Regions from separate parts of the Streptomyces sp. CNH287 genome, predicted to be linked through region 2. Evidence: predicted binding sites of a transcription regulator. Region 2 holds the regulator's gene; the other holds the start of a gene.
What was found. Region 2 encodes HspR, which represses chaperone genes until heat shock. Its sites were predicted from a motif close to TTGAGNNNNNNNNNCTCAA; they were not measured.

Region 1: lon (endopeptidase La) is a predicted target of HspR. The motif match lies at 7,521-7,539, and genes of this name have one in related genera.

The regions. Positions count from the first base shown of each region.
Region 1 covers NZ_AUKQ01000005.1:381,215-395,395, reverse strand. Annotated here, with positions in the region: gene H299_RS0108130 (MarR family transcriptional regulator) at 1-2, opposite strand, end outside; gene H299_RS0108125 (lysozyme) at 315-1,193, shown strand; gene H299_RS40305 (DUF7848 domain-containing protein) at 1,262-1,432, opposite strand; partial or broken gene H299_RS40300 (DUF6415 family natural product biosynthesis protein) at 1,393-1,572, opposite strand; gene H299_RS37455 (hypothetical protein) at 1,632-1,811, opposite strand; gene H299_RS39875 (hypothetical protein) at 1,853-2,101, opposite strand; gene H299_RS40295 (XRE family transcriptional regulator) at 2,215-3,222, opposite strand; gene H299_RS38995 (helix-turn-helix domain-containing protein) at 3,104-3,409, opposite strand; gene H299_RS39525 (hypothetical protein) at 3,576-3,779, shown strand; gene H299_RS0108100 (DapH/DapD/GlmU-related protein) at 3,776-4,318, shown strand; gene H299_RS0108095 (AAA family ATPase) at 4,388-4,996, shown strand; gene lon (endopeptidase La) at 5,087-7,498, opposite strand; gene H299_RS37450 (hypothetical protein) at 7,627-8,253, shown strand; gene H299_RS0108080 (class I SAM-dependent methyltransferase) at 8,250-9,074, shown strand; gene H299_RS32815 (response regulator transcription factor) at 9,155-9,994, shown strand; gene H299_RS0108070 (sensor histidine kinase) at 10,001-11,110, shown strand; gene H299_RS0108065 (multifunctional oxoglutarate decarboxylase/oxoglutarate dehydrogenase thiamine pyrophosphate-binding subunit/dihydrolipoyllysine-residue succinyltransferase subunit) at 11,348-14,181, shown strand, end outside.
Region 2 covers NZ_AUKQ01000012.1:204,481-218,661, reverse strand. Annotated here, with positions in the region: gene H299_RS0113860 (ThiF family adenylyltransferase) at 1-187, opposite strand, end outside; gene H299_RS0113855 (M14 family zinc carboxypeptidase) at 665-1,945, shown strand; gene H299_RS0113850 (pyridoxal phosphate-dependent aminotransferase) at 2,025-3,263, shown strand; gene H299_RS0113845 (hypothetical protein) at 3,389-3,739, opposite strand; gene H299_RS34060 (hypothetical protein) at 3,736-4,071, opposite strand; gene H299_RS34055 (YbjN domain-containing protein) at 4,187-4,774, opposite strand; gene clpB (ATP-dependent chaperone ClpB) at 4,905-7,601, opposite strand; gene H299_RS0113825 (TIGR03618 family F420-dependent PPOX class oxidoreductase) at 7,746-8,150, shown strand; gene H299_RS0113820 (LuxR C-terminal-related transcriptional regulator) at 8,413-9,447, shown strand; gene H299_RS0113815 (DUF6333 family protein) at 9,558-10,274, opposite strand; gene H299_RS0113810 (GNAT family N-acetyltransferase) at 10,308-10,868, opposite strand; gene H299_RS0113805 (hypothetical protein) at 10,997-11,299, opposite strand; gene H299_RS39610 (hypothetical protein) at 11,474-11,644, opposite strand; gene H299_RS34045 (hypothetical protein) at 11,912-12,649, shown strand; gene H299_RS0113785 (heat shock protein transcriptional repressor HspR) at 12,683-13,153, opposite strand; gene dnaJ (molecular chaperone DnaJ) at 13,155-14,181, opposite strand, start outside.

The DNA.
Region 1 (14,181 bases), on a different contig from region 2:
ATGCCACCGCCCGGGCTCTCCTGGTGGTCCACACCACTGTGCGGGCCCGGCGACGCGCCCTCCTCGGTTACGGGCTCGTGCACGTCAGCACCCCCTCCGGCTTTCTCCGACAGGAAAGTTTCTGCCAGCGACGGCGATCGTCGCAGTTGGGCCAGTATTTCGCAGGAGTAGACCAACGGCGTCACCCCGTACCCTTCCGTCCGCCTGGTCTACGCGCGTATCTTCTCTCCTGACATGCTCACACCATGTGATCACGTCAGCGAGGCAGCCCCCCACTCTGTCCCCCCACCCCACTGAGGTCTTCGGAGGCAGCGATGCCCAGCAACAGATCCCGTACCACCCGACGCCTGCGCGCAACCGCGACCGCGGCCGGAATGCTCCTCTCCTCACTCGCGCTCGTCCTCGCCCTGCCCGGAGCGGCGTCCGCCGCGCCGGGTTCCGGGAGCGGCAGCGAGAGCGGCGAGAGCAGGAGCACGGTCGAGCGCGGCGACGCGTGGATGGGCATGACCGTCGAGGAACACGAGGGCGGCGACCCGTACGACGGGCCCCCCAAGGGCCTCGCGGCGAGCGTGGAGGGCGTGGACGTCTCCAGCCACCAGGGGAACGTCAACTGGAACACCCTGTGGAACAGCGGAGTCCGCTGGGCGTACGTGAAGGCGACCGAGAGCACCTCCTACAAGAACCCGTACTTCGCCCAGCAGTACAACGGGTCGTACAACGTCGGCATGATCCGCGGCGCGTACCACTTCGCGACCCCGAACACCTCCAGCGGCGCCACCCAGGCCAACTACTTCGCCAGCAACGGCGGCGGCTGGTCCAAGGACGGCAAGACCCTGCCGGGCGTCCTGGACATCGAGTACAACCCGTACGGCTCGACCTGCTACGGCAAGAGCCAGTCCGCGATGGTCAGCTGGATTCGCGACTTCACCACCACCTACAAGGCCCGTACCGGCCGCGACGCGGTGATCTACACGACCACCAACTGGTGGAGCCAGTGCACGGGCAACAACAGCAGCTTCGGCAAGACCAACCCGCTGTGGATAGCCCGCTACGCCTCCTCCCCCGGCACCCTGCCGAACGGCTGGGGCTTCTACACCTTCTGGCAGTACACCTCCACCGGTCCGACCGTCGGTGACCACAACGTCTTCAACGGCGCCTACGACCGGCTGAAGGTCCTCGCCAACAACGGCTGACCCAGCCGCGCACCGGACCCGGGGCGGTCCCCTCCACCAGGGCGGGAGGGGACCGCTCCGCCACCGCGTCAGCCGCCCGCGTCCTCCCGGACCACGGAGGCGCGCCAGGGACGGCGGATGATCTCGCGGTAGGCGGTGTGGGCGGGCAGGCGCCGGGCGTGGTGCAGCATCCAGCGCTCCGCCGCCCGGAACTCCCCAGGAGGCGGCGCACCGCGTCCAGCCGTGCGCGGCGCTGCCACGACAGCGGACTGGCGTGCCACAACTCCCCGACGGCCGCCTCGGCCGCAGGCAGCAGCGCCCGCACGTGACCGCGCAACTCCGCCTGCACCGGCCCCAGATCGGGACACCCCGGCGACGCGAGGAGGGCCAGCGCCCGCATGACCGCCACCCGCACCGCCTCGGCGTCCACGGGCGCGCCCGCGACCTCACCGGGTGCGGTCACGAGGCGGCCTCTCCGCCGAAGGCGGAGCCGTCGGCGCGGCTGAGCGCCTCGCGCAGCGGGGCGGCGCCGGTCAGCAGCCGTCCCGGCAGCGGCGGTACCGCCCAGTACGGGCCGAGACCTCGGGTGCGGTGCCCCGGCGGCACGGCCAGGTACGAGGAGCCCCCGAGGACCGCCACGCGCGGCAACGGCGCCCAGGCGTCGGCCGTACCGACGGGAGTCAGCCAGTACAGGACCCGCGACCACGGACCACTGCCCCGCTGGCACCGCCCAGCAGCGCCAACGCCCGGTCCCCCAGCCAGGCGGGGGCCTTGACCGCATCCCACGCCACACCGGCCCGCTCCACCTCGATCTCCGGCCCGGCAGGCGGAAACCAGGGCCGGGGCGGCGGCGTCCCCCCGGCAGCGGCAGCGGCCAACTCGGCACGACGGGCACGGGACTGGACGGTACGGCGGCAGGTGGTGGCCATGTCGACTCCAGGTGACAGAGGGTGTGTTGACCGTCACAGCGTGCCCGCCCGGAACCCCTCCCTCGTTGACAGGGAGGCAACATCGGAAGCATTGACAGAGAGTGCCCCGAGTGTTACACACCGCTCCACTGGGCGAACGTGCGCACCCGAGGCGGGGTCTGCCCGCGAGCCCGGAGGAGCACGCCCATCGTCAGCCTCGTCGTCGCGTGATACCGCGTCTGCAACGGAGACACCCGCCGGGCTCGCTCCAGAGCGGTGATCGCCTCGTCGCGCCGCGCCGTGAGAGCGAGCGAGCGCGCGTAGTCGATCCAGAACTGCCCCGACCGCGCGGCCGAATATCCGGCGGGGAGACGCACCTCGGACGCCAACTGCACGGCCCTGCCGTGCTCGTCGTGATCGCCCGCTGCGGCCACCACGTGCTGGGCGACGTTCGTCGGCCCGAACGCGAGCATGTAGCAGTCCGTTTCGCCCAGCTCCTCCGCGAGAACCCGCGCCTCATCGAACCACTCGTCGGCGTCCTGCCCGCCGGTGCGGAGCGCCGTCAGCTGCCCGCCCTTCAACAGCAGGCCACCGCGCATGGCACGCGTCTCCGTCGTCCCGTCGCTCTCCAGATCCCGCAGCCCCTGGCGCACCAGCCGCAAGCCCTGCTCCAGCGCAGGCCCCTCCGCCGAGAGCTGAGCGCGCTTCAACCGCTCCGCTGCGACCTGCCGGGGGTCGCCGCTCTGCGGCGCGGCCATGGCCATGCGCGAGAGCGCGAGGCGCGCCAGGTCCATGTACCCGAACTTGTAGGCCACCGAGAACGCTCCGATCGCCGCCTCCGCCTGGAGCCAATGCGCCCGCTCCCGGTCACGGCCCGGCGAGGCATGCAGGAGCACCGCGCAGGAGGTCTCCGCAAGCAGCGCCGGGGTCTCCTGCGCGAGGGTGGCGTACTCGGAGACGGCACGTAGCTGCCGTGCGCGCTCGATCGCCGCTTCCAGCTCCGGCAGCGGGCGCGGCGGCGGATCATCGTCGTCGGGCATGATGCCCCAGTCGTCGAGCGCGTTGGACAGCGGCGCGATCAGCCGGTCCATCTGGTCCCGGCGCAGCTGCTCCATGTAGGGCTGGCCGTGCAGGACGTGCACGCTCACGCTGAGAGCACGGGCCGTGGCGGCGATGATCTGGCCGCTGGGGACCCTGTCGCCGTTCTCGATGCGAGAGCATCGAGGGGGACACGTGGGCGCGATGGGCGAGTTCGCGGAGTGAGTAGCCACGGAGGCCGCGGATCTCCTGAATGCGCGTGCCGATGTGCGTGCCGGTGCTGTCAGGCATCCTGGTGCTCCGTTCTGAACGCGACACCCAGAACGGTACGCCCGGCACACACCCGACGGTAGCGAGCGACTTCCGCCCGGCGGCGCCGCCAACTCACGTCGATCAGCGCTCGTCGGGGCCGAAAACGCGATGCGAACCGTATCGGCCGGCCCCTAGAGTGGCGCGCATGCCGATGACCGCCTCGCCCTCGTCCGCGTGCCCTGCGTGGAATGTGCGGGTGCACACGGACCGGCGGTCCCCGCTGGGGGCGCCGGACCAGCTCTTCGAGCGGCTGGTCCCGAGGGTGCGCGACGGCTTCGGACTCGTCGGCGTGGACGGCTGCCCGCCGGTCCTGGCCATCGAGCTGCCGCGAACCAGCCGACCGTCATGACCGGTGAGCGCCTCATGCTCATCCAGAGCGACGAGTTCCGAGCGATGGCCGAGCGGGTGCTGCGGACCTTCGAGCTGACGTCCCGCCTGAACGCCCTGCCCTTCGACGACGAGGCGGGCAAGGCGGAGCTGTTCGAGCAGATCCTCGGCAGACCGCTGCCGCCGCGCGTGACGATCCACCCGCCGTTCTTCACCGACCATGGACTCCGTCTCGACCTGGCCGAGCGCGTCTTCGTCAACCAGAACTGCACGTTCCTGGACTACGCCGGTATCCGGCTCGGTGAGCGCGTGCTGGTGGGCCCGAACGTCACGTTCCTCACCAGCGGGCACCCGGTCGATCCCGAGGAGCGGCGGCTGTACCTCACCGGCGCGCCCATCGACGTGGCGGAGAACGTGTGGATCGGCGCCGGTGCCACGATCCTGCCCGGCGTCACCATCGGCCGGGACGCCGTGATCGCCGCCGGCGCGGTCGTGGCCGACGACGTGCCGCCCGCCAGCCTGGTCACTGGCTCCAAAGCCACCGTGCACCGGCGGTGGTGACGTGCCGACCGGGCCGCCGACACCTCCCACCACCGCCCGCAACCAACCATCCCGTACAGAAGGAACACGATGAACAACAGCCCCACGGCGTCGTCGAGCACGGACGAGCACGGCCGTCCCGAGTTCCCTCAGCGCGAACAGGCGATCATCCTCATCACCGGCATCCAGGCTTCCGGGAAGTCGACGGTCGCGCAGGCACTGGCCGAGCGGCTGGCGTGCTCCGTGCACGTGCGCGGGGACCAGTTCCGCCGCATGGTGGTCAACGGCCGCGCCGACATGTCCGCCGAGCCCAGTGACGAGGCCGTCCGCCAATTGCGGCTCCGTCACCAGCTGACCGCGACCACCTGCGACGACTACTTCCGAGCCGGCTTCACCGTGGTCGCACAGGACGTCATCCTGGGCGAGCACCTGGCCCAGACCGTCGCGCAGATCCACAGCACTCCGCTGCTGGTCGTCGTCCTCGCGCCGGAACCCGAAGCCGTCCTGGAGCGCGAGGCCGTCAGGGCCAAGAACGCCTACGACACGCTGACCGTCCACGGTCTCGACAAGGTCCTGCGCGAGGAGACCGCACACCTCGGCCTCTGGATCGACACCTCGTCCCAGACTCCCGCCGAGACCGTGGACGAGATCCTTGCCCGCGCCTGGACCGAGGCCCGCGTCGGGGAGCCGCGAAGCTGATCGAGCAGGCAGCGCGCCGCCCCCGCCCGGCAGTGGTGACGGCCTCCCTCCCCCACCGGGGTGAGGAAGGGAGGCCGCCCGGGAGGCCCGTCAGGCCGCGACGGGGAGGTGCACGGATGCGGACGCCGGGGTCAGCGCCAGCTCCAGCACCCGGCGTACGTCGGAGACCGCGTGGACCTCCAGGCCCGCGAGCACGTCCGCCGGTACGTCGTCCAGGTCCGGCTCGTTCCGCTTGGGGATGATCACCGTGCTCACCCCGGCCCGGTGCGCCGCCAGCAGCTTCTGCTTCACGCCGCCCACCGGCAGCACCCGCCCGGTCAGCGAGACCTCACCCGTCATGGCCACGTCCGTACGCACCTGACGGCCGCTCAGCAGCGAGGCCAGCGCGGTGGTCATGGTGACGCCCGCGCTCGGACCGTCCTTGGGCACCGCGCCCGCCGGCACGTGCAGGTGGACGCCGCGCTCCTTGAGGTCGGCCACCGGCAGCTCCAGTTCGGCGCCGCGCGAGCGCAGGTAGGAGAGCGCGATGTGCGCGGACTCCTTCATGACGTCGCCCAGCTGGCCGGTGAGCGTCAGCCCACTGCCGCCCGTCTCGGGATCGGCGAGGGACGCCTCGACGAACAGCACGTCGCCGCCCGCGCCCGTGACCGCCAGTCCGGTGGCCACACCGGGGACGGCCGTGCGCCGCTCGGCCGGGTCCTGCGCCAACTCGGGCGTGTGGTGCGGGCGTCCGATGAGGTCGCGCAGCGCGTCCGGGTCGACCGTGAACGGCAGTTCCCGCTCGCCCAGTTCGTGTTCGGCGGCCACCTTGCGCAGCACCCGGGCGACGGCACGCTCCAGGCTCCGTACGCCCGCCTCGCGGGTGTACTCACCCGCCAGCTTGCGCAGCGCGGCCTCGTTCAGCGTGACCTCGTCGGCGCCCAGCCCGGCCCGCTCCAGTTGGCGGCCCAGCAGGTGGTCCCGGGCGATGGTGACCTTCTCGTCCTCGGTGTAGCCGTCCAGCCGGACGACCTCCATGCGGTCCAGCAGCGCCTCGGGGATGGCCTCCAGGACGTTGGCGGTGGCCAGGAAGACCACGTCGGACAGGTCGAGTTCAACCTCCAGGTAGTGGTCGCGGAAGGTGTGGTTCTGCGCCGGGTCCAGGACTTCGAGCAGCCCGGCGGCCGGGTCGCCGCGGAAGTCCGAGCCGAGCTTGTCGATCTCGTCCAGCAGCACGACCGGGTTCATCGAACCGGCCTCCTTGACCGCCCGCACGATCCGGCCCGGCAGCGCCCCGACGTAGGTGCGCCGGTGGCCGCGGATCTCCGCCTCGTCCCGTACGCCGCCGAGCGCGACGCGGACGAACTTGCGCCCCATCGCGCGGGCCACCGACTCGCCGAGCGAGGTCTTGCCGACGCCGGGCGGCCCCACCAGGGCCAGCACCGCGCCACCGCGACGGCCGCCGATGACGCCCAGCCCGCGGTCGGCGCGCCGCTTGCGCACCGCCAGGTACTCGGTGATCCGCTCCTTGACGTCCTCCAGCCCGGCGTGGTCCGCGTCCAGCACGCCCTTGGCACCGGCGATGTCGTACGCGTCGTCCGTCCGCTCGTTCCACGGCATCTCCAGCACCGTGTCCAGCCAGGTGCGAATCCAGCTGCCCTCGGGGCTCTGGTCGGAGGAGCGCTCCAGCTTGTCGACCTCCTTGAGGGCGGCCTTGCGCACGTCCTCGGGCAGCGCGGCGGCCTCCACCCTGGCGCGGTAGTCCTCGCCCTCGTCCTCGGGGTCGCCGTTCAGCTCGGACAGCTCCTTGCGCACGGCCTCCAGCTGGCGCCGCAGCAGGAACTCGCGCTGCTGCTTGTCCACGCCCTCCTGCACGTCCTTGGCGATCGACTCGGCGACCTCCTGCTCGGCCAGGTGCTCGCGCAGCGACTCGACGGCGAACCGCAGCCGCTCCACCGGGTCGAGGGTCTCCAGCAACCGCACCTTCTGGGCGACGGAGAGGAAGGGCGAGTATCCGGCGTTGTCGGCGAGCTGCGCGACGTCGTCGATCTGCTGCACCCGGTCCACGACCTCCCAGGCGCCGCGCTTGCGCAGCCAGCTGGTGGCGAGGGCCTTGTACTCCTTGACCAGTTCGGCGACGGCGCCGGGCGCGGGGGCGGTCTCGCCCGCCGCGGCTTCGGTGACCTCGGTGCCCGCCACCCACAGCGCGGCGCCGGGACCGGTGGTGCCCGAGCCGATACGGACCCGGCGCAGGGCCCGGATGAGCGCGCCCGGGTCGCCGTCGGCGAGGCGTCCGACCTGCTCGACCCGGCCGAGTACACCGATGCCCGCGTAACTGCCGTCGATCCGGGGCACCAGCAGCACCTCGGGCTTCCTGCCGTCCGGCGCGGCGGCCTGTGCGGCCTCCACCGCGGCGCGCACCTCGGTGTCGGACAGGTCCAGGGGCACCACCATGCCCGGCAGCACCACCTCGTCGGCGAGCGGCAGCACCGGCAGGGTGAGCGATGAAGACGTCGAAGCCATGATCTCTCCCTAAGCAGCCAAGTTGAGCTATGTCGACTCAATGCTCGGAAGAGGGTCGGATGTTCCCCGCCGGAGCGAATTCTGCTGTTCGCTCTCAGCGATCAGGGCGAACGGGCGATACTTCCCGTATGCCGCAGCCCGTCGCGCCCTTCACCGCGCCCACCCGCCGCGCGGCCCTGGCACCTCTGGCCGCTCTGCTGCTCGCCGCCACCGGGGCGGGCTGCTCGCGGGGCGGACCGGGGGCGCGCTCCGAGACGACGGCCGACGGGGGACCGTCCGCGTCACGCACCGGTCCCGCCACCGGCCGGCCGACAGACGCACCGGGCGGCACCGCGACGGGGGCTCCGCCCGTACAACCCACCGGGGCGCCCGCGTCATCCCGCCCGGGGGCGCCGGGGCAGGCGCCAGGACCGGCCGAGCTGGTCTCGCTGCGCGTCACCGGCGGCTACGCCGGGGTCGACCGGCGCATCAGCGTCCGCACGGACGGCACGTACACCGCCGTCCCGCACCGCGCCGAGAGCCGTGAGGGACGCCTGCCGCGCCCCCGGGTGGAGCGGCTGCGGCGCCTGCTGGCCGAGGCCCGGCTCGGCGGGCGGCCACCGCGCGCGGTCGACCCTCGCCTCCGCGACCAGCTCCGCTACCGCGTCGCTTACCGTGAGCACGTCGTCCTCACCGACCTGTCCGACCCGGTGAGACCACTGGCTGAGGCGATCGACCTGCTGGAGCGGGCGATCGGAGGAGGGAAGAGCGCGTGACCGCGCCGGAAGGGCTCACCGAGCCCGCAGAAGCCACCGCAGCCCCCCGCGACGCACCGGCGGGGACTGCCCCCGCCGCCCCCGAGGACACGGCCGTGCTCGACCGCCGGGAGGGCCCGTACGGCGAGGTGGTGCTGCGCCGCCAAGGCGGACTGCTGCAGATCATCGCCAACGGCTGCTTCCTGATGGACACCTCCGACGGCCGCTCGGAGCGGCTGCTCGTACGGGCCGCACTCGCCGAGTGGGCGGCCGGTCGCCCCGGCGGCGGCGCCCGCGGCGCGGGGCGCCCGAGCCTGCTGGTCGGCGGGCTGGGCGTCGGCTTCTCGCTGTGCGAGGCGGCGGCCGAGCCGCGCTGGGGGCGGATCACCGTCGTCGAGCGCGAGGAGGCGATCATCGACTGGCACCGGGACGGCCCGCTCGCGGCGCTGACCGCGCACGCCCTCGCCGACGCGCGCTGCACGCTGCTGCACACCGACCTCGTGTCCTGGATGTACGGGGCGGGAGCGGCACGTGCAGCACGTGACCCGCGTGAAGCGGGCGGCACAGCCGGTGAACGCTTCGACGTGCTCTGCCTCGACATCGACAACGGCCCCGACTGGACGGTCACCGACGGCAACCGCTCCCTCTACTCCCCCGCCGGGCTGGCCGCCTGCCGGACCCGCCTCACACCCGGCGGCGTACTCGCGGTCTGGTCCGCGCGGCACTCCGCCGACTTCGAGGACGCGTTGCGGGTTGCCGGATTCGACCGGGTCCGTACGGAAGAGATCCCAGTCGTCCGGGGCGTCCCCGACGTGGTGCACTTCGCGACGAGACCGGCGTAGCCGCAGCGCACGCAAGGCCCTTACGCTGCTGCCAGCACGTAACACTTCAATGCCACGGGGCAACGCAGGGGCGGCACCGAATGGACCAGACCAACAACTCATCCACGCACGGCGGTCACGCCGGAGCGACCACCCCGGGCGCCCAACGTCGCGTCCTGGTCGTCGAGGACGACCCGACCATCGTGGACGCCATCGCGGTGCGGCTGCGCGCCGAGGGATTCCAGGTGCAGACGGCGGGCGACGGCCCCGCGGCGGTGGAGACCGCCGAGACCTGGCAGCCCGACCTCCTCGTCCTGGACGTCATGCTGCCCGGCTTCGACGGCCTGGAGGTGTGCCGCCGGGTGCAGGCCCAGCGCCCGCTGCCGGTGCTGATGCTCACCGCCCGTGACGACGAGACCGACATGCTGGTCGGGCTCGGGGTCGGCGCGGACGACTACATGACGAAGCCGTTCTCGATGCGCGAGCTGGCCGCCCGCGTGCACGTGCTGCTGCGCCGCGTGGAGCGGGCGGCGCTGGCCGCGCACACCCCGCGCAGCGGGACGCTGCGGCTCGGCGAGCTGGAGATCGACCACGCCCAGCGCCGCGTCCGGGTCTCCGGCGACGACGTGCACCTGACCCCCACCGAGTTCGACCTGCTGGTGTGTCTGGCGCACTCGCCGCGCGCGGTGCTCTCCCGCGAGCAGCTGCTCGCGGAGGTGTGGGACTGGGCGGACGCCTCGGGCACCCGTACGGTCGACAGCCACATCAAGGCGCTGCGCCGGAAGATCGGCGCCGAGCGCATCCGTACGGTGCACGGGGTGGGGTACGCGCTGGAGACCCCGGCGCCCCTGGCCCCGGCGGCGGGCCACCAGGCGCCCGCACAGCCCGGCTCACCCGCCGCGTCCGGCTCGCCCGTGATCCCCGCCGCCGACGGAGCGTGACCTGCGGTGACACGACGGGCTCCGCGCCTGCACCGCGCCTGGAGCCGCTTCTGGGCGCAGACCTGGGAGGGCCTGCGCCCGCTGGATCCGTACCGCTCGGTCAAGGCGGCGCTCGGGGCGCTGGTGATCGTCTCGGTGGTGATCACGACGCTGCTGGCGCTCTTCGCGGTCCACTCGGAGACCGAGCTGCGGGTGATCACGATCCTGTCGATCATCGTGTCCCTGCTGATCACGCAGTTCGTCGCCCAGTCGCTCACCGCACCGCTGGACGAGATGACGGAGGCGGCCTGGGCCATGGCGCAGGGCGACTACACCCGCCGGGTGCGCGGCGGGCGGCGGGACGAGTTCGGCGAGCTGGCGGTCACCTTCAACCGGATGGCCGCCGACCTGGAGGCCGTGGACCGGCACCGCAAGGAGCTGGTGGCCAACGTCTCGCACGAGCTGCGCACGCCGATCGCCGGGCTGCGTGCCGTCCTGGAGAACGTCGTCGACGGCGTCTCCGAGGCCGACCCGGAGACGATGCGCACGGCGCTCCACCAGACCCAGCGCCTGGGCAAGCTGGTCGAGCACCTGCTCGACCTCTCCCGGCTGGACAGCGGGGTGGTGCCGCTGCACTCGCGGAGCTTCGAGGTGTGGCCCTACCTGGCGGGTGTGCTCAAGGAGGCCAACATGAGCAAGGGCCAGGGGCACGCGCGCACGGACGTGCACCTGCACCTGGACGTCTCCCCGCCGGAGCTGACCGCGCACGCGGACGCGGAGCGGCTGCACCAGGTCGTCGCCAACCTGATCGACAACGCGGTCAAGCACAGCCCGCCGCACGGCCGGGTGACGGTGCGGGCGCGGCCCGGCGGCGCCCCGCAGAGCCTGGAGGTCGAGGTGACCGACGAGGGTCCGGGCATCCCCGAGGACGAGCGCGACCGGGTCTTCGAGCGGTTCAGCCGGGCGACGAGCGCGGGCCCGGGGGGCTCACAGCCGGGCGACGGGGGCACGGGGCTGGGGCTGGCCATCGCCCGCTGGGCGGTCGACCTCCACGGCGGCCGGATAAGGGTGGCCGAATCCCCGCGCGGCTGCCGGATACAGGTCACCCTCCCGGGTCAGGCGCGCACAGGCGGTTGACGGGAGCGGGCGCGCCGACCGGCGCGGACGCCGCCGGTGACGCCGCAGAGCGGCCGTCAGTTCCGGTAAAGGCGCAGAACATCGTGTGTTTCCCGCCAAATCCTGCCCCGAAACCAGGCTTCTGATGTGACTTGCGCGACGTCAAGGCCGCCCGGACTGCACCGACCGGCCATGAAGGCGTAGCCTTTGCTTCCGCTGTCCACCATCTTTAGGAAGCGGAAGAGGGCGGTTGTCGCCGTGTCGTCACAGTCCCCCAATAGCTCGAGCATTTCGACCGATCAGGACGGTGAGGGGAAGCACCCCACCGCCGCGTTCGGCCCCAACGAATGGCTCGTCGACGAGATCTACCAGCAGTACCTCCAGGACCCGAACTCGGTCGACCGAGCCTGGTGGGACTTCTTCGCGGATTACAAGCCGGGTCCCGCCGGGGGGAGCCCCAAGGGCGAGGGCCATCCGGACGGCGCGCCCGGCGCGCAGGCCGACGGCGTGAGCAGCGGTACGCCCGCGGCGTCCGCCCCGCCCGCCGTACCGCAGACGGCGGGCCCGGTGGACGGCAAGGCCGCACCGGCTCCGCCCACCGCGGGGGGCCAGGCGGCTGCTGGCACCGCTCCGGCCGCCGCCGGCGCGCCGCAGGCCGCGGTCACCACCGCCCCCGCGAAGCCCGCACCGCAGGCGAAGCCCGCGGCGCCGGCCAAGCCGGCGGCTGAGGCCGAGGCCGCACCGGCTCCGGCCCCGGCTCCGGCGAAGCCCGCCGCACCGGCGAAGCCCGCCGAGGGCGAGGGCGGCCCGGAGTACGTCGCGCTGCGCGGCCCCTCCGCCGCCGTCGCGAAGAACATGAACGCCTCGCTGGATCTCCCCACCGCCACCTCGGTGCGCGCGATCCCGGTGAAGCTGCTCATCGACAACCGCATCGTCATCAACAACCACCTCAAGCGCGCCCGCGGCGGCAAGGTGTCCTTCACGCACCTCATCGGCTACGCCATGGTGCAGGCGCTGAAGGCGATGCCCTCGATGAACCACTCGTTCACCGAGAAGGACGGCAAGCCCACCCTGGTCAAGCCGGACCACATCAACCTCGGGCTCGCCATCGACCTGGTCAAGCCGAACGGCGACCGCCAGCTGGTGGTCGCCGCGATCAAGAAGGCGGAGACGCTCTCCTTCTTCGAGTTCTGGCAGGCGTACGAGGACATCGTCCGGCGGGCCCGCAGCAACAAGCTGACGATGGACGACTTCACCGGCGTGACCGCGTCGCTGACCAACCCCGGCGGCATCGGCACCGTGCACTCGGTGCCCCGCCTCATGCCCGGCCAGGGCCTGATCGTGGGCGTCGGCGCGATGGAATACCCGGCGGAGTTCCAGGGCACCGCGCAGGACACCCTGCACCGCCTGGGCATCTCCAAGGTCATGACGCTGACCAGCACCTACGACCACCGGGTCATCCAGGGCGCCGCCTCGGGCGAGTTCCTGCGGGTCATGCACCAGATGCTGCTGGGCGAGAGCGAGTTCTACGACGAGATCTTCGAGGCGCTGCGCATCCCCTACGAGCCGGTCCGCTGGCTCAAGGACATCGACGTCAGCCATGACGACGACGTCACCAAGGCCGCCCGGGTGTTCGACCTGATCCATTCCTACCGGGTGCGCGGCCACGTCATGGCCGACACCGACCCGCTGGAGTACAAGCAGCGCAAGCACCCCGACCTGGACATCACCGAGCACGGGCTCACCCTGTGGGACCTGGAGCGGGAGTTCGCGGTCGGCGGTTTCGCGGGCCGCACCATGGCCAAGCTGCGCGAGATCCTGGGCGTGCTGCGCGACTCGTACTGCCGCACCACCGGCATCGAGTACATGCACATCCAGAGCCCCAAGGAACGCAAGTGGATTCAGGACCGCGTCGAGCGGCCCCACGCGTCACCGGAACGTGAGGAGCAGCTGCGCATCCTGCGCAGGCTGAACGCCGCCGAGGCGTTCGAGACGTTCCTCCAGACCAAGTACGTGGGCCAGAAGCGCTTCTCGCTGGAGGGCGGCGAGTCGGTCATCCCGCTGCTGGACGCGGTGATCGACGCGGCGGCCGAGGCGCGGCTGGACGAGGCCGTGCTCGGCATGGCCCACCGCGGGCGGCTCAACGTGCTGGCCAACATTGTCGGCAAGTCGTACGCCCAGATCTTCCGGGAGTTCGAGGGCAACCTCGACCCGAAGTCGATGCACGGCTCCGGCGACGTGAAGTACCACCTGGGCAACGAGGGCCTCTTCACCGGCCTGGACGGCGAGCAGATCAAGGTCTCGCTCACCGCCAACCCCTCCCACCTGGAGGCCGTCGACCCGGTCGTCGAGGGTGTCGCGCGCGCCAAGCAGGACATCATCGGCAAGGGCGGCACGGACTTCACGGTGCTGCCGATCCAGGTGCACGGCGACGCGGCGTTCGCGGGCCAGGGCGTGGTGGCCGAGACGCTGAACATGTCGCAGCTGCGCGGCTACCGCTGCGGCGGCACCGTGCACATCGTGATCAACAACCAGGTCGGCTTCACCGCGGCGCCGGAGTCGGCCCGTTCGTCGATGTACTGCACCGACGTGGCGCGGATGATCGAGGCACCGATCTTCCACGTGAACGGCGACGACCCGGAGGCCGTGGTCCGGGTGGCCCGGCTGGCGTTCGAGTACCGGCAGGCGTTCAACAAGGACGTCGTGATCGACCTGATCTGCTACCGCCGCCGCGGTCACAACGAGATGGACAACCCCAAGTTCACCCAACCGGTGATGTACAGCCTGATCGACAAGAAGCGCTCGGTGCGCAAGCTGTACACCGAGTCGCTGATCGGCCGGGGCGACATCACCATGGAGGAGGCGGAGCAGGCGCTCCAGGACTTCCAGGGGCAGCTGGAGAAGGTCTTCACCGAGGTCCGGGACGCGACGACGCAGATGCCCGCGTCCGACGCCCCGAACCCGACGGCCGAGTTCCCCGTCGCGATGGACACCGGCGTGAGCCAGGAGGTCGTCAAGCGGATCGCCGAGTCCCAGGTCAACATCCCCGACCGGATCAAGGTCCACCCCCGGCTGATGCCGCAGCTCCAGCG
Region 2 (14,181 bases):
CCAGCGCGGAATGCCGATCCAGCACCTCGGCCACGACCTCGTCGGGGGAGCGGAGCCCGTCCATCGCCTCGGTCAGGCTCCATATCCAGCCGTCCGGATCACGGACCTCGGCACCGATGCCGAAGATCACACTGCCGATCCTGATATTGCCGTCGACCGTCCGGTACGGGCGGTGCTCGGGCTTCACCCGAGGCTGTCCTATCGCCGCAATTGTCATCGACACGCTGATCCCCTTGGACGGCCGGAACACACCCTTGACACGGTGCCGTTGCCATGGAGTACTGGCACGGTACTATCCGTGAATTCGCGCCTGCCCACACAGTGCGTGATCTATTCACATTTTCCTCTGCGCATCCGGCGATTCCCCCTGCCGCGCACCGCACAGGGCACTTCACACACCGCACTGCCCGTACATCACGGCGAGCAGGAGGGGAGGGAGAGCTGGCATGGCACACCGAATAGAAATCCGGCCGCTGGAGAAGCGGGAAACCACCGGTCTCAGCGGCACCAGTAACAGCTGACCGGTATTCGCGGCGCCCGCGTGCCGCGCCGCGCGGGCGCCGACCCCACCGCCGCCAAGCCCCCGACCCGTCCCCTGTGCGGACCCGGAGAGAAGCGAGGCAGCGTCCTGCTGAGCGACACCCTGTCCGAGCGCGGCTGCGCCGTGTTCGACGACTATCCGACTGTTTCCGAAATCTACGCCTCGGCCCGAGAATTGACGTCGCATCATCCCGATGTGTGCGGATTGCGCCGGGTCGGCGCCTCACGCGCAGGTGAGGAGCTGCTGCTGCTGTCGGTCGGGCACGGCCACCGGAACGTACTGGTGGTCGCCGGTCCGCACGCCAACGAACGGGTCGGCGGCGCCACGGCGCTGAGCCTGGCGACCCGGGTCGCCGGAGACGTCGCGCTGCACGGCGGGGCGCGCGACGCGTGCTGGCATTTCCTGCTCTGCCTCGACCCGGACGGCACCCGCCGGAATGAGAACGGAGCACCCCGGCGGCGCACCCTGCACGAAGGGCACCGCCCGTTCTTCCGCCCGGTCGGCGACGAACAGCCGGAATGGGCCCCGTCACTCCGCCCGGCCGCAGGCGGAGAACTGCCGGAAAGCCGGGCGCTGCTCGGCGTCATCGACGAACTCCGGCCCTTTCTCCAGTGCTCCCTGCACGCGAATGACGTGGGCGGCGGCTGGGTGCAGTTGACGCGCGACCTGCCCGGGCTCGCCGACCCGTTCAGCAAGACCGCCGCCGATCTGGGAATCCCGCTGGAACTGGGCAGCATTGACACCATGTTCTGGCCCGGTTCCGGACCGGGCGTATTCGTCATGCCCGAACCGGGAATTCCGGAGCGTTTCACCTGTTTCGAGGAGGACGCCGCACGCTCCACCTGGTATCGGCCGCACCGGTACGGGGGCATGACGGCCGTCATCGAGACACCCATGTGGGCCAGCCGCCTCGTCGACGACCCCGCCCCGGCCCGCGCGCCCCGGCGCGACCTGCGGCGGTGCGCGCACCGGTTGCGCCGCCGCAGCCGGCTGGCGGGCGAACTGGTGCGGGCGACGGGCGAACTGGTGGACGCCGAGCACAGCGCGGTGCTGCGCGGGGCGCTCGCGGCCGTACACGTGTGCCCGGGGCTGGCCGACGACTGGGACCGGCTCTCCCGCACGCCGCACGACATGCCCTCGCCGATCCGTACGACCGGGCACGTCGCCTCCCTGGCCGCCGCCGCCTGGCGCATCCCGCTGCGGGCCGCCGCGATGGCGCTGACCGCGCTCGACCCGCTCCCGGGTCCGCACGCCGAGCGGTTGCGCGGCGAGCTGGACCGGGTGGTCGAGGAGTGGTGCGCCGCGGTCGAGGCCGAGTTCGGCACCCGCTGGGTCCCCGTGGACGATCAGGTCAGCCTCCAGGCGCGTACCACGCTGGCCGTCTTCGACCGCCTCACGGCGTAGCCCGGCGGCGCGGACGGGGGCGCGGACGGGGGCGCGCGGGGGCGGCGGCGTGTTGAGGAAGCTGTGGCGTTCACCCAGGATGGCGGGCATGACCGCCACAGGACGACCGCTGCTCAACCGCCGGCTCGCCGAGTTCGGCACCACGATCTTCGCCGAGATGTCGGCCCTCGCCACCCGTACCGGTGCGATCAACCTGGGCCAGGGCTTCCCGGACACCGACGGCCCCGAGGAGGTCCGGGAGGCCGCCGTACGCGCCCTGCGGGACGGTCGCGGCAACCAGTACCCGCCCGGCCCGGGCATCCCCGAGCTGCGCCGGGCGGTCGCCGAGCACCAGCGGCGCTTCTACGGCCATCTCGGACTGGCGTACGACCCCGATGGCGAGGTGCTGGTCACCGCCGGGGCCACCGAGGCCGTCGCCGCGTCCCTGCTGGCGCTGGTGGAGCCGGGCGACGAGGTGGTCGCGCTGGAGCCGTACTACGACTCGTACGCCGCCAGCATCGCCATGGCGGGCGGCACCCGGGTGCCGGTCACGCTGCGGCCCGGCGGTGACGGGCGCTACCACCTCGACCTGGACGAGCTGCGGGCCGCCGTCACCGGCCGCACCCGGCTGATCCTGCTCAACACCCCGCACAACCCCACCGGCACGGTGCTCAGCCGCGCGGAGCTGACCGCCGTCGCCGAGCTGTGCCGGGAGCGCGACCTGCTGGCGGTGACCGACGAGGTCTACGAGCACATCGCCTTCCCGCCCGCGGACGGCAGCGCGGACGGCAGCGCGGACGCCGAGGGCACGCACATCCCGCTCGCCTCACTGCCCGGCATGCGGGAGCGCACGGTGACCATCTCCTCGGCGGGCAAGACCTTCGCCTTCACCGGCTGGAAGGTCGGCTGGGTGACGGCGCCGCCGGAGCTGGTGGCGGCCGTGCGGTCGGCCAAGCAGTACCTGACGTACGTCTCGGCGGGTCCCTTCCAGTACGCGGTGGCCGAGGCGCTGGCCCTGCCGGACAGCTACTTCACCAGCCTTGGCGAGGACCTGCGCGCCAAGCGCGATCTGCTCACGGCGGGCCTGGCGGAGGCGGGCTTCACCGTCTACCGGCCCGCCGGCACGTACTTCGTCACCGCTGACATCCGGCCGCTGGGCGAGCGGGACGGCCGCGCCTTCTGCCTCGCCCTGCCCGAGCGCTGCGGCGTCGTCGCCGTCCCCAACTCGGTCTTCTACGACGACCCCGAGGCGGGCCGCAGCCTGGTCCGCTTCGCGTTCTGCAAGCGCAGGGAAACCCTGGATGAGGCAGTGCGCCGCCTCAAGCGGGTGGCGCCCTGACGGGGCGCCCGGAATCGCCGCTCGTGCCGCGGCGCGGGGTGTGGGGTGTGGGGTGCGGTGGGGTGTGGGGTGTGGGGTGCGGTGCGCACCGGCGCGGCAGCCACACCCGCCCGGTCAGCCTGCGCTCACTCGGTGTCCTTCGGGTGCCGGGGCGAGGCGTACACGAGGATCACCGTCGAGGTTTCCGGGCTGACCAGGTAGCGGACCCGGCCAACACTGGTGATCTCGTACTCCCACTGGTCCCGCTCGGGCCCCTTCCACTCCTTGGTCGCATGCCTGCCGCGGAGCTGGTGCTGGCGGTTCCAGTTGGATCGGGACGGAGGGTCGGTACGCAGCGCCTCCAGGCATCGATGCGCGTCCGGCAGCACCGCCCGGCACAGCTGCTCCCACCCCGCCACGGCCTCTGTCGTACCGAAGACGACGTTCCAGCCGCTCAGCGGAGGGACGCTGACTCGATCACCCTTCTTCGGGCTCACGCACGCACCTCGACCGAGCCGAGGTCGTCACCGTCGAGCGGACGCAGCGATTCCCTGAGCTGGTCAGGATCAGCGTTGATGCGGGCAGTGGCGCGCCAGGAAATGATCGCGCGGTGCACGGCTTCCCCAGCCCCCAGCTCCGCAGCGTCGGACAGCGCCCCGAGAAGCTCGACGGTGAAGGCTCGGACCTCTTCCGCGTCCAGATGCCGTACCCAGGGGAACACCTCGGGCAGTGCGAGCAGGAGCGACTTCGCCCCGTCGTCCTGCTTCATGAGAGCGAGGAAGAGCCGGGAGGCGGTGGTCAGATTCTCCTCGGCGTGCTCCGCGCGCACAGCGGTGTTTCCATCGACCGGTGCCGGGTGGGCGCGCGGAAGCGCCCCCTGTCCGCCGATGCGGAAGGGGGCGCCTGCGGGGCCGAGGCCGGAGCCGGAGCCGCAGCCGGGGCCGTCAGTCGTCGGAGCCGGTGACCGGGCCGGAGCCGGGGCCGTTGCTCTCCGGAGTGTCGGGCTTGTCGTCGGCGGCGGCGTCGTCGCCGTCCACCGCCTTCTCCAGACCCAGCTGGTCCACCAGCCACTTGTCGAACTCGATGGACGCCCGCACCCAGCTGACCGTGCTGGACACGAAGTGCTCCAGCGCGACGCCGGTGCCGATCATCATCTGCGCTTCGCCGATCAGCCGCACCGTGCCGTCGTCGTGCGTGTGGCTGTAGACCTTCGGCCACAGCGTGCGGCGGTTCCAGTCGTCGACCGATTCGAGGAGGGCGACCTTGTCGTCGATCGAGTGCGGCCGGTCGTAGAACGTACGCACCGAGAAGACCTGCTGGTCGCCCTCTCCCCGGAACATGAAGTACGTACGGAATTCCTCCCACGGCGCGGCGAGGTCACCCTCGTCATCGACGACGTACTTCAGCTCCATCTGGTCGAGGAGCTGCTTGACCAGATCCTGGTCGGGGACGACGGGGCCCGCGGGCCCCGTCTCCTGCGGGTCGGACTGCTGGCCCCCGAAATTCGGAATCGAGGACGGGTCGATGGTCACCGTGGAGTTCCCTTCATACGGATCGGGCCATCCTCCCTCATGACCGCCCGGTCCTGGCAACCGTGTCCACGGCCCAGCGGCCAGGAGGGCCGGAAATTCCCTCCCCTGCCCCTGCCCGCCGGCCCGGCCGCTATGCCCCGTCCGCCGCGGATTCCGCCTCCAGCACCGGACGCACGCTCAGCCCGCTCCCGCTCCCGCTGTCCCCGGCGCCTCCGGCGTCCCCGCCGTCCGCCCGGTCGACGCGGACCGTCTGGCCGTCGCGGATCTCACCCGCCAGGATCTCCCGCGCCAGCTGGTCCCCGATCGCCGTCTGCACCAGGCGGCGCAGCGGCCGGGCGCCGTACGCCGGGTCGTTGCCCTCCTCGGCCAGCCAGGCGAGCGCGGCCGGGGTGACGTCCAGGGTCAGCCGCCGCTCGGCCAGCCGCCTCTGGAGGCTCTCCAGCTGGAGCGCCGCGATCCGCGTCAGCTCGTCCCCGCTGAGCGCGGAGAAGACCACGACGTCGTCGAGGCGGTTGAGGAACTCCGGGCGGAAGGCGGACCGGACCGTCGCCATCACGTTCTCCCGCTTCGTCTCCGGCTTCTCCAGCGGGTCGGTCAGGTGCTGGCTGCCGAGGTTCGAGGTGAGGATGAGGAGGGTGTTGCGAAAATCGACCGTACGGCCCTGCCCGTCGGTCAGCCGCCCGTCGTCCAGCACCTGGAGCAGCACGTCGAAGACGTCGTGGTGGGCCTTCTCCACCTCGTCCAGCAGCACCACGCTGTACGGCCGCCGCCGCACCGCCTCGGTCAGCTGACCGCCCTCCTCGTACCCCACGTAACCGGGCGGGGCGCCCACCAGCCGGGCGACCGAGTGCTTCTCGCCGTACTCGCTCATGTCGATGCGGACCATCGCCCGCTCGTCGTCGAAGAGGAAGTCTGCGAGCGCCTTGGCCAGCTCGGTCTTGCCCACGCCCGTCGGGCCCAGGAAGAGGAACGAACCGGTGGGCCGGTCCGGGTCGGCGATGCCCGCCCGGGTACGCCGCACCGCGTCGGAGACGGCGCGCACGGCCTCGGACTGGCCGATCAGCCGCCTGCCCAGCTCCTCCTCCATGCGCAGCAGCTTCTGGGTCTCGCCCTCCAGCAACCGCCCGGCGGGGATGCCCGTCCAGGAGGCGACGACGTCGGCGATGTCGTCCGGGCCGACCTCCTCCTTGACCATGGTCTGCCGGGCCGCATCCCGGGGGCCGCCCGACCCGTCCTGCGCGGCGGCCGAGGCGGCCTCCTCCTCGGCGGCGCTGGCCTCCGCCAGCTCCCGCTCCAGCTCCGGGATCTCACCGTAGATCAGCTGCGAGGCGCCCTCGAAATCGCCGTCGCGCTGGAGCCGCTCGGACCGGCCGCGCAACTCGTCCAGCTGCTCCTTCAGCTCGCCGACCCGGTTGAGGCCCCGCTTCTCCTTCTCCCAGCGGGCTGTCAGGCCGCGCAGCTCCTCCTCGCGGTCGGCCAGCTCGCGGCGCAGCCGCTCCAGCCGCTGGACGGAGCCGGGGTCGGTCTCGTTGGCCAGGGCCAGCTCCTCCATGCGCAGCCGGTCCACGGCGCGCTGGAGTTCGTCGATCTCCACCGGGGAGGAGTCGATCTCCATCCGGAGCCGGGAGGCCGACTCGTCGACCAGGTCGATGGCCTTGTCGGGCAGGAAGCGGGAGGTGATGTAGCGGTCGGCGAGGGTGGCGGCGGCGACCAGCGCGCCGTCCGCGATCTGCACCTTGTGATGCGCCTCGTACCGGCCCTTGAGGCCGCGCAGGATGGCGATGGAGTCCTCGACGCTCGGCTCGGCCACCAGCACCTGCTGGAAGCGGCGCTCCAGCGCCGGGTCCTTCTCGATCCGCTCGCGGTACTCGTCCAGCGTGGTTGCGCCGACCATCCGCAGCTCGCCGCGGGCCAGCATCGGCTTGAGCATGTTCCCCGCGTCCATGGCGGAGTCGCCGCCCGCGCCCGCGCCGACCACCGTGTGCAGTTCGTCGATGAAGGTGATGATCCGGCCGTCGCTGGACTTGATCTCGGCGAGGACGGTCTTGAGCCGCTCCTCGAACTCGCCCCGGTACTTCGCCCCCGCCACCATGGCGCCCAGGTCCAGCGCGACGATCCGCTTGTTCCGCAGGGACTCGGGCACGTCGCCCTTGACCACGCGCTGCGCCAGGCCCTCGACCACGGCTGTCTTGCCGACGCCGGGCTCGCCGATGAGCACCGGGTTGTTCTTGGTGCGCCGGGAGAGGACCTGGACGACCCGGCGGATCTCCTGGTCCCGGCCGATGACCGGGTCGAGCTTGCCGTCCCGCGCGGCGGCGGTCAGGTCGGTGCCGAACTTCTCCAGCGCCTTGTACGTGCCCTCCGGGTCGGCGTTGGTGACGCGCTGGCCGCCGCGCGCCTTCTCGAACGCCTCCAGCAGCTTCTTGTCGGTGACCCCCTGCTCCTTCAGCAGCTCGGCCGCGGCACCGCCCTTGGCGGCGATGCCGATCAGAAGGTGCTCGGTGGAGACGAAGTCGTCGCCCAGCTCCTTGGCCCGCTGCGCGGCGTCGGCGATCACGGCCAGCAGCGCGCGGTCCGGCTCCGGGCGGCCGACGGTCGAGCCCTGCATGCTGGGCAGGGCGGCGAGGCGGCGCTCGGCGCCGGCGCGCAGGGCGACCTGGTCGGCGTCGAGCGCGGCGATCAGGTCCTGGACGTTCTCGTTGTCCTCGCCCTCGAGCAGGGCGAGGAGCAGATGGGCGGGCGTGATGTCGGGGTGTCCGCCGGACACGGCCCGTGCGTTGGCCGCGCTGATGGCGTCCCGGCTCTTGTTGGTCAGCTCGGCGTCCACAGTCGTGCGCTCCTCCTCGTCACCGGTGCTGTCGCATTGCTTGGCGCAAGTCGTGTTGCTTGGCACAACCTGCATTAAGTTGAGTCTATTCCACTCAAGGAAGTTCCCGTACGAAGTAACGCCGCGCGCGCTAGGTTCGTTCCCGTGATCACCGAAGAGACGGCCTTCCGCGACTTCTGGCGCGAGCGCCACTACTCCACTCTCACCACCTTTCGCCCCGACGGCACCCCGCACGTGGTACCCGTGAGCGTCACCTACGACCCCGCCGCCGGGATCGCGCGCGTGGTGGCGAGCGGGACCAGCCGGAAGGTGCGCAACATCGAGGCGGGCGGCGGACCGGGCGGCGGCACGGCGCGGGTCGCGCTCTGCCAGGTGCAGGGCCGCCGGTGGGCGACGCTGGAGGGGGCGGCGACCGTGCGCCGGGACCCGGCGCTGATCGCGGACGCCGAGCGGCGCTACGCCGAGCGGTACGGCCGCGACCCCCGGCCCAATCCGGCGCGGGTGCTCATCGAGATCGCCGTCGACCGCGCGATGGGCCGCCCGGGGTGAGCGGTGCGCGGCAGCGCCGTACGGGCCGTACGTGGCGGTGCGTGGCGGTGCGTGGCGGTGTGATCGCGGAAAGCGACGCTCCGGCCCGATTCACACATGGTTTATGCACCCCACGCACACAGTTGCGCACCGAAGCTCCCGCAGACCCCACCCCAGGCTCTACGCTGCGCACGGGGGCGAGCCGTGCCGCACACACGCCGCCCCCGCCACACCTGCCGACCGGCCGCACACTGGCTCCACATCCATGCAGCGGGGGTACAGCTTGGGTGCCAATGCGATGTCCGTCTTCGGAGTCTCTCCGGAAGAGGAAGAAATGTACCGTCATTTCTTGCGCAACCCGGACACTCCGGTCGAAGACATCCACCTCCGGCTGCACACCGACCGCGAGTCCGCCCGGCAGGCGCTGAACAGGCTGTACGAGCTGGGGCTGCTCCGCCCGTCCGGCCGGTCCGGCCGCCCCGACCCCGCCGCCCCCGGCCGCGTCTCCCCCACCAGCCCCGAGGCCGCCGTCTCCCGCCTGATGGACCGGCGGATGCACGAGCTGCACGAGGAGCTGCTGCGGGTGACCCGGTCACGCCACGTCATCGAGGCTCTACGCGCGGAGACGGACGCCCGCGTCCCGCCCCCGCAGGGCGTGGAGCAGCTGACCGAACTGCCGCAGATCCGCAGCCGCATCGACGATCTGGCCTTCTTCGCCCGGGACGAGATCCTCTCCGTGGAGCCGTACGCCGAGCTGTCGCCGGAGAACGTCGCGCACTCGCGCCCCCTGGACCTGCGCTGCCTGCGGCGTGGCGTACGCATCCGCAGCGTCGTGCTGAGCAAGGCGCTCAAGCACGGCCCCACGCTCCGCTACCTGCGCGAACTGGCCGCGAACGGCGCCATGATCCGCGTGGCCGACGACGTCTCCGAACGCCTGCTGGTCTACGACCGCCGCACCGCGCTGGTCCCCATCGATCCCGAACACCCCTCCCGCGGCGCGCTGCTGGCACACGAGAGCGGCCTCGTCGCCAACATCATCGCGCTCTTCGAGAAGATCTGGGACCAGGCCGGACCGCTGCCCCCGGCGCCCGACGACGAGCCGCCGAAGCCCCCCGAGCCCGCCCCGTCCGCGCTCTCCGCGATGGAACTGCGCGTGCTCCAGTCGATGGTGTCCGCGGGCAAGGACGAGACCGGCGCACGCGAACTGGGCATCTCCGTACGCACCTATCGAAGACACGTGGCCGACCTCATGCGCGGCCTGGGCGCCGCCAGCCGCGCCCAGGCGGCGCTGCTGGCCCGCGAACACGGCTGGATCTGACGCACCAGCGGATGCCGACGATCCGCGCTGAACACACCCGCTCCGTGCGGCGGATGGCAACCGGCTCAGACGTACGGGCCAGCCGGTCACCGCGGCTCACCGGACAGCCCTCAGCCGAAGTACAGGCCCTCCATGGCCCGTACCGCCTCCTCCGCATGCTGCACGCGGAACGCGGTGGCCCGCATCTCCTCCCACCCCCACGGGTCCGAAGGGCCCAGCGCCAGACCCGCCAGGCGTGACCACTCGATCTCGTTCCGTGCCTCGTCCAGGTCGACGCCGGCGTTGTCGAGCATCCAGCTCTTCAGAGCCAGCGAGGCGATCACCGCCTCCGGGTCGCCGCCGACGACGAACGGCTCGTCCCCGGGCCAGCCGGAGGCGTGGAACATGGCGCCGTCCGGCAGCCACACGAGGTCCTCGGTGTGCTCCATGCCACCGTGGTAGGCGACCCGGCCCACGATCCGCGCGTCGGGGAACCGCTCACGCAGCGCACCGGCCGCGGACCTGAGCGGCTCGTCGTTCCCGTCGCTCGCGAAAGCCGGATTCACGAGGCTCGACATGCCGCCCCACACGGCGGCATGGACGACGTCCAGATCGCCACGCACCGCTGAGGGCAAGGGAGTCTGCACGGAGCGCGGACCGAGGACCTCCCCCACCGCCTCCACACCCTCCGACGACTCGGCGAACGCCCGCGCCCGCGCCGGGTCTTGCGGCGGAAGGCCGCGGGCGTCGAGGCCGAACGGCGGGTGCATCACCGTCAGGTGGCACAGGCCCGTCGAGCCGCGAACTGTCCGGTCCGGCGCGGAAGTCCAGTACTTGGTATCGATCACACGGGCAACCGTAGCGACGGGGCGCGGCGGGGCTCACCCGGGCGCGCTCATCCCGTGTGCCCGGGCGAACTCGTCGGCGAGCATGCCCACGATGGCGAGATCGCCGTACTCGCCGCCGACGAAGAGATGCTCACGAAGGCGCCCCTCCTCGACGAAGCCGAGGCGGCGGTGAAAGGCGAGCGACCTCTCGTTGTGGGCGAAGACGTGCGCCTCGCACTTGTGGAACCGCCGCTCGGCGAACATGAAGCGCAGCAGCATCACCACGGCCTCCGTCGCGTAACCCCTGCCCCGGTGCTCGGCGGCGATCGTGACGCCGTACCGGAAGGCGCCCCCGCGCGCGTCCGCCGCGTACACGAGGACGCTGCCGACCGCCTCGCCGCTCTCGGCGGCCTCCACGATCAGCTGGAACCAGTCGCCGTCGGGCTTGGCCTCGGACCGCTCCTTCGCCCCGGCGCGGTAACTCTCGGCGGAACGGGGCGGGTGCAGCAGGTCCCCCAAGCCCTCCTCTTCCGCGCCGAACCGCAGGAGCGATTCCCAGTCCTCCGGCTCGACACCGCGCAGGCGTACCCGCCGACCCTGCCAGAACGAGTTCATCGCGCCATCAGATCAGGCGGCGGAGGCGTCGTCCACCGGATACTCCGCTCCCGGGGACCGCCTGTGACCTGCGGCTCAGCCCCCGGGCCCGGCGGCACGCCCCGGTGCTGCCACCCCGGCATCGCACCTCACGAGGTGGACGGACGCGGTCGGGCGGTCCAGCCGCGCAGGGCCGGGTCGGCCAGGACCCGGGAGACCGCCTCGCGGATCGCGTCGGGACCGCCCGTACCGGGCAGCTGGACACGCAGGCGGACCCGGTCCGGTTCCACCAGTGGCTCGCAGGCCCACCGGGCGGGGAGCAGCCCCAGCAACCGGACCGCCGTGGTCTCCGGGCTGGAGGCCGTGGGGCAGCGGCGCACGAGGGTGACCTCCACGTACGACTCGAAAGTGGCGAGGCCCACGGGCACGGTCCCGGCCGAGTCATCCGGCACGGTCCGCCTCCTTGGCGGCGGCGGGCAGCCTGACGGGGCGCCGGGCCGTCGCGGTCATCGCCGCGCGGCCGGTCGGCAACGCCGTGCGCACCGCCGGGCGGGTGCGAACTCCGCGCTGTGCCGGCCCGGTACGTCCGGCGGGCCGCCGCCCAAGGAGCTGGAACCGCACCGCCGTTACTGCCAGCCGTTGACCAGCGTGCCCGCGTCGGCGGTGGTCGCCGCGGCCGGGGCGGGCGGGGAGGAGGCGGCGGCCGTGCCCGCGGACAAGGCGAGGGCTCCCAGCATCAGCCCAGCGACGACGACGGCCTTGCGCACGGTCGTACGGGAGGCGAAGCGTGCACCCATGTCATTCCCCGATCAAACGAGCCTGGTTACCGGTCAGTTATGACCATGCCAGGGGGCGGAAGCGTCGCGAAGGGGAGCACGCTGTCAGCATGCTGCACCGGCCCCGCAGCATGCTGACAGGACGCGGGCAGCCCTGCGGGGGCCACGGGTGTCCGACGGCCGGGCGTCCGGCCCATAGCGGCGTGCGGCATCGCGTTCTCCACTACGCTCGCACGCAGCAGCGGGCCCCCGACTCCGGGCCCTCACCCCCCGGAAGGGAGCTTGTCGGTGCACAGACCCAGACGCCGGAGCGGAGCCGCCGCCGGAGCGGCACTCGTCCTGACCGCGCTGAGCGCCTGCTCGGGCGGTGGCGACGACTCACCGGACGACGCGAAGGAATCCCCCTCCGGCAGCGCCCACGCGACCCTCACCCCCGAGGCCACCCCGTCCGCCTCGGCCACCGCTTCACCCTCCCCCTCCGCCTCCGCCTCCGCCTCCGCCGAGAAGCCGAACGTGGGGGACCTGGACGGGAAGTGCGCCAAGATGGGCAAGGGCGTCCCCGAGGCGGCGAAGTACGAGGGGAAGGGCCCGCACACCGTGGTCGTCTTCCATGACGACTACGAGTCCGACACCTCCTTCTCCGGCACCTACGTGTTCTGGCAGGTGCGGTTCCCCAACCTCAAGATCTTCGAGGGCTCGGAGAGCCCCTCCGAGGTCGAGCTGATCGCCTGCGGCAAGGGCACCAAGGGGTCGCAGCAGCTCGGCTCGTGCCAGTACAACGCGCTCACGTCGAACAGAACCACCTACCCCATGTACTCCCAGACCTACGAGTACACCGTCTACGAGCTGCGCACCGGCAAGGTGGTGCGGACGGTCAAGGGCCCCGGGCCCGCCGGCACCGACGGGTGCCCGTACCAGCTCAAGACGAGCTACGGGGGCAAGAAGCCCACCCGGGTCTACGCGACCATGACCCGGGAGAGCACCCAGGCCCTGCTGCACGACGTCGTCAACGGCCCGGCCCGCTGACCGGTCCGCGCGCCCGGCACGCGCCGGCCCGGGTCACCGGCGCCGGCGCCCCGGGCGCCAGACGACCAGCGCGCTGGACTGCTGCACGTCCTGGTACGGCACCAGGTCACGCCGGTAGGACGCGTGCACCTGCGCCTCGCGCTGCCGCAGCGTCACCGCCGCGCCCTCCAGCGCCTGTTGGAGTTCGGCGGCCCGCGCCTGGAGCGCGGCCACCTGGTTCTCCAGCTCGATGATGCGCTTGATCCCGGCCAGGTTGATGCCCTCGTCCTGGCTCAACTGCTGCACTTGGCGCAGCAGTTCGATGTCCCGCGCGGAGTAGCGCCGACCGCGCCCGGCCGTGCGGTCCGGGGAGACCAGGCCGAGCCGGTCGTACTGGCGCAGCGTCTGCGGGTGCAGGCCGGAGAGCTGGGCGGCGACCGAGATGACGTAGACCGGTGAGTCGTCCGTCAGTTCGTACGGCTGCGGTCCCCCGAATCGGGGGCCTCGCCCACCTCGGCCGGTCATCTCAGTCTCCCTTCGCGGCCTTGAACAGCGCTGCTCTGGGGTCCTCGGCCGCCGTCGCGTCGCGGTAGGACTCCAGGGTGTCCCTCGCCTTGTCGCTCAGATCCTTCGGTACGGCCACCTCGACGGTGACCAGCAGGTCGCCCCGCGTGCCGTCCTTGCGGACCGCGCCCTTGCCCCGCGCCCGCATCGTACGGCCACCGGGCGTGCCCGGCGGGAGTTTCAGCGTGACCGGCGGGCCGCCGAGCGTGGGCACCTTGATCTCGCCGCCGAGCGCGGCCTCCGGGAAGGTGACCGGCACCGAGACGGTGAGATTGTCACCCCGGCGCCCGAAGACCGGGTGCTTGTCGACGTGGACGACCACGTACAGGTCACCGGCGGGACCGCCGCGCTCGCCCGGCGCGCCCTTGCCGCGCAGCCGGATGCGCTGCCCGTCCGAGACTCCGGCCGGGATGCGGACCTGCATGGTGCGCGAACTGGTGGCGCGCCCGCTGCCCTTGCAGTTGTCGCAGGGGTCCTGGGCGATCAGCCCGCGCCCCTTGCAGTCGACGCACGGGTCGGTGAGCGAGAAGCCGCCACCGCCGCCGCGGCTGACCTGGCCGGTGCCGACGCAGGTGGGGCAGACCCGCGGCGAGCCGTTCTTGTCGCCGGTGCCCGCGCAGGTCTTGCAGGCGGCCGAGGAGGACATCCGCAGCGGGACCGTCGCCCCGTCCACCGCCTCGGTGAAGCTGAGCGTCACCTCGGACTCGATGTCCTGCCCGCGGCGCGGCTGCGTACGGGTCGTCGTGCCGCCGCGGTTGAACAGCCCGCCGAACACGTCGCCCAGGCCGCCGCCGAAGCCGCCCGCGCCGCCGGGACCGCCCGCGCCGCCCGGGCTGCCGGGCCCGCCCTGGGAGCCGCCGAAGAGGTCGCCCAGGTCGAAGTTGAAGCTGCCCGCGCCGCCGCCCGCGCCAGGACCGGGACGGTAGCCGCCGTTCCCGAAGAGGGTGCGCGCCTCGTCGTACTCCTTGCGGCGCTTGAGGTCACCGAGC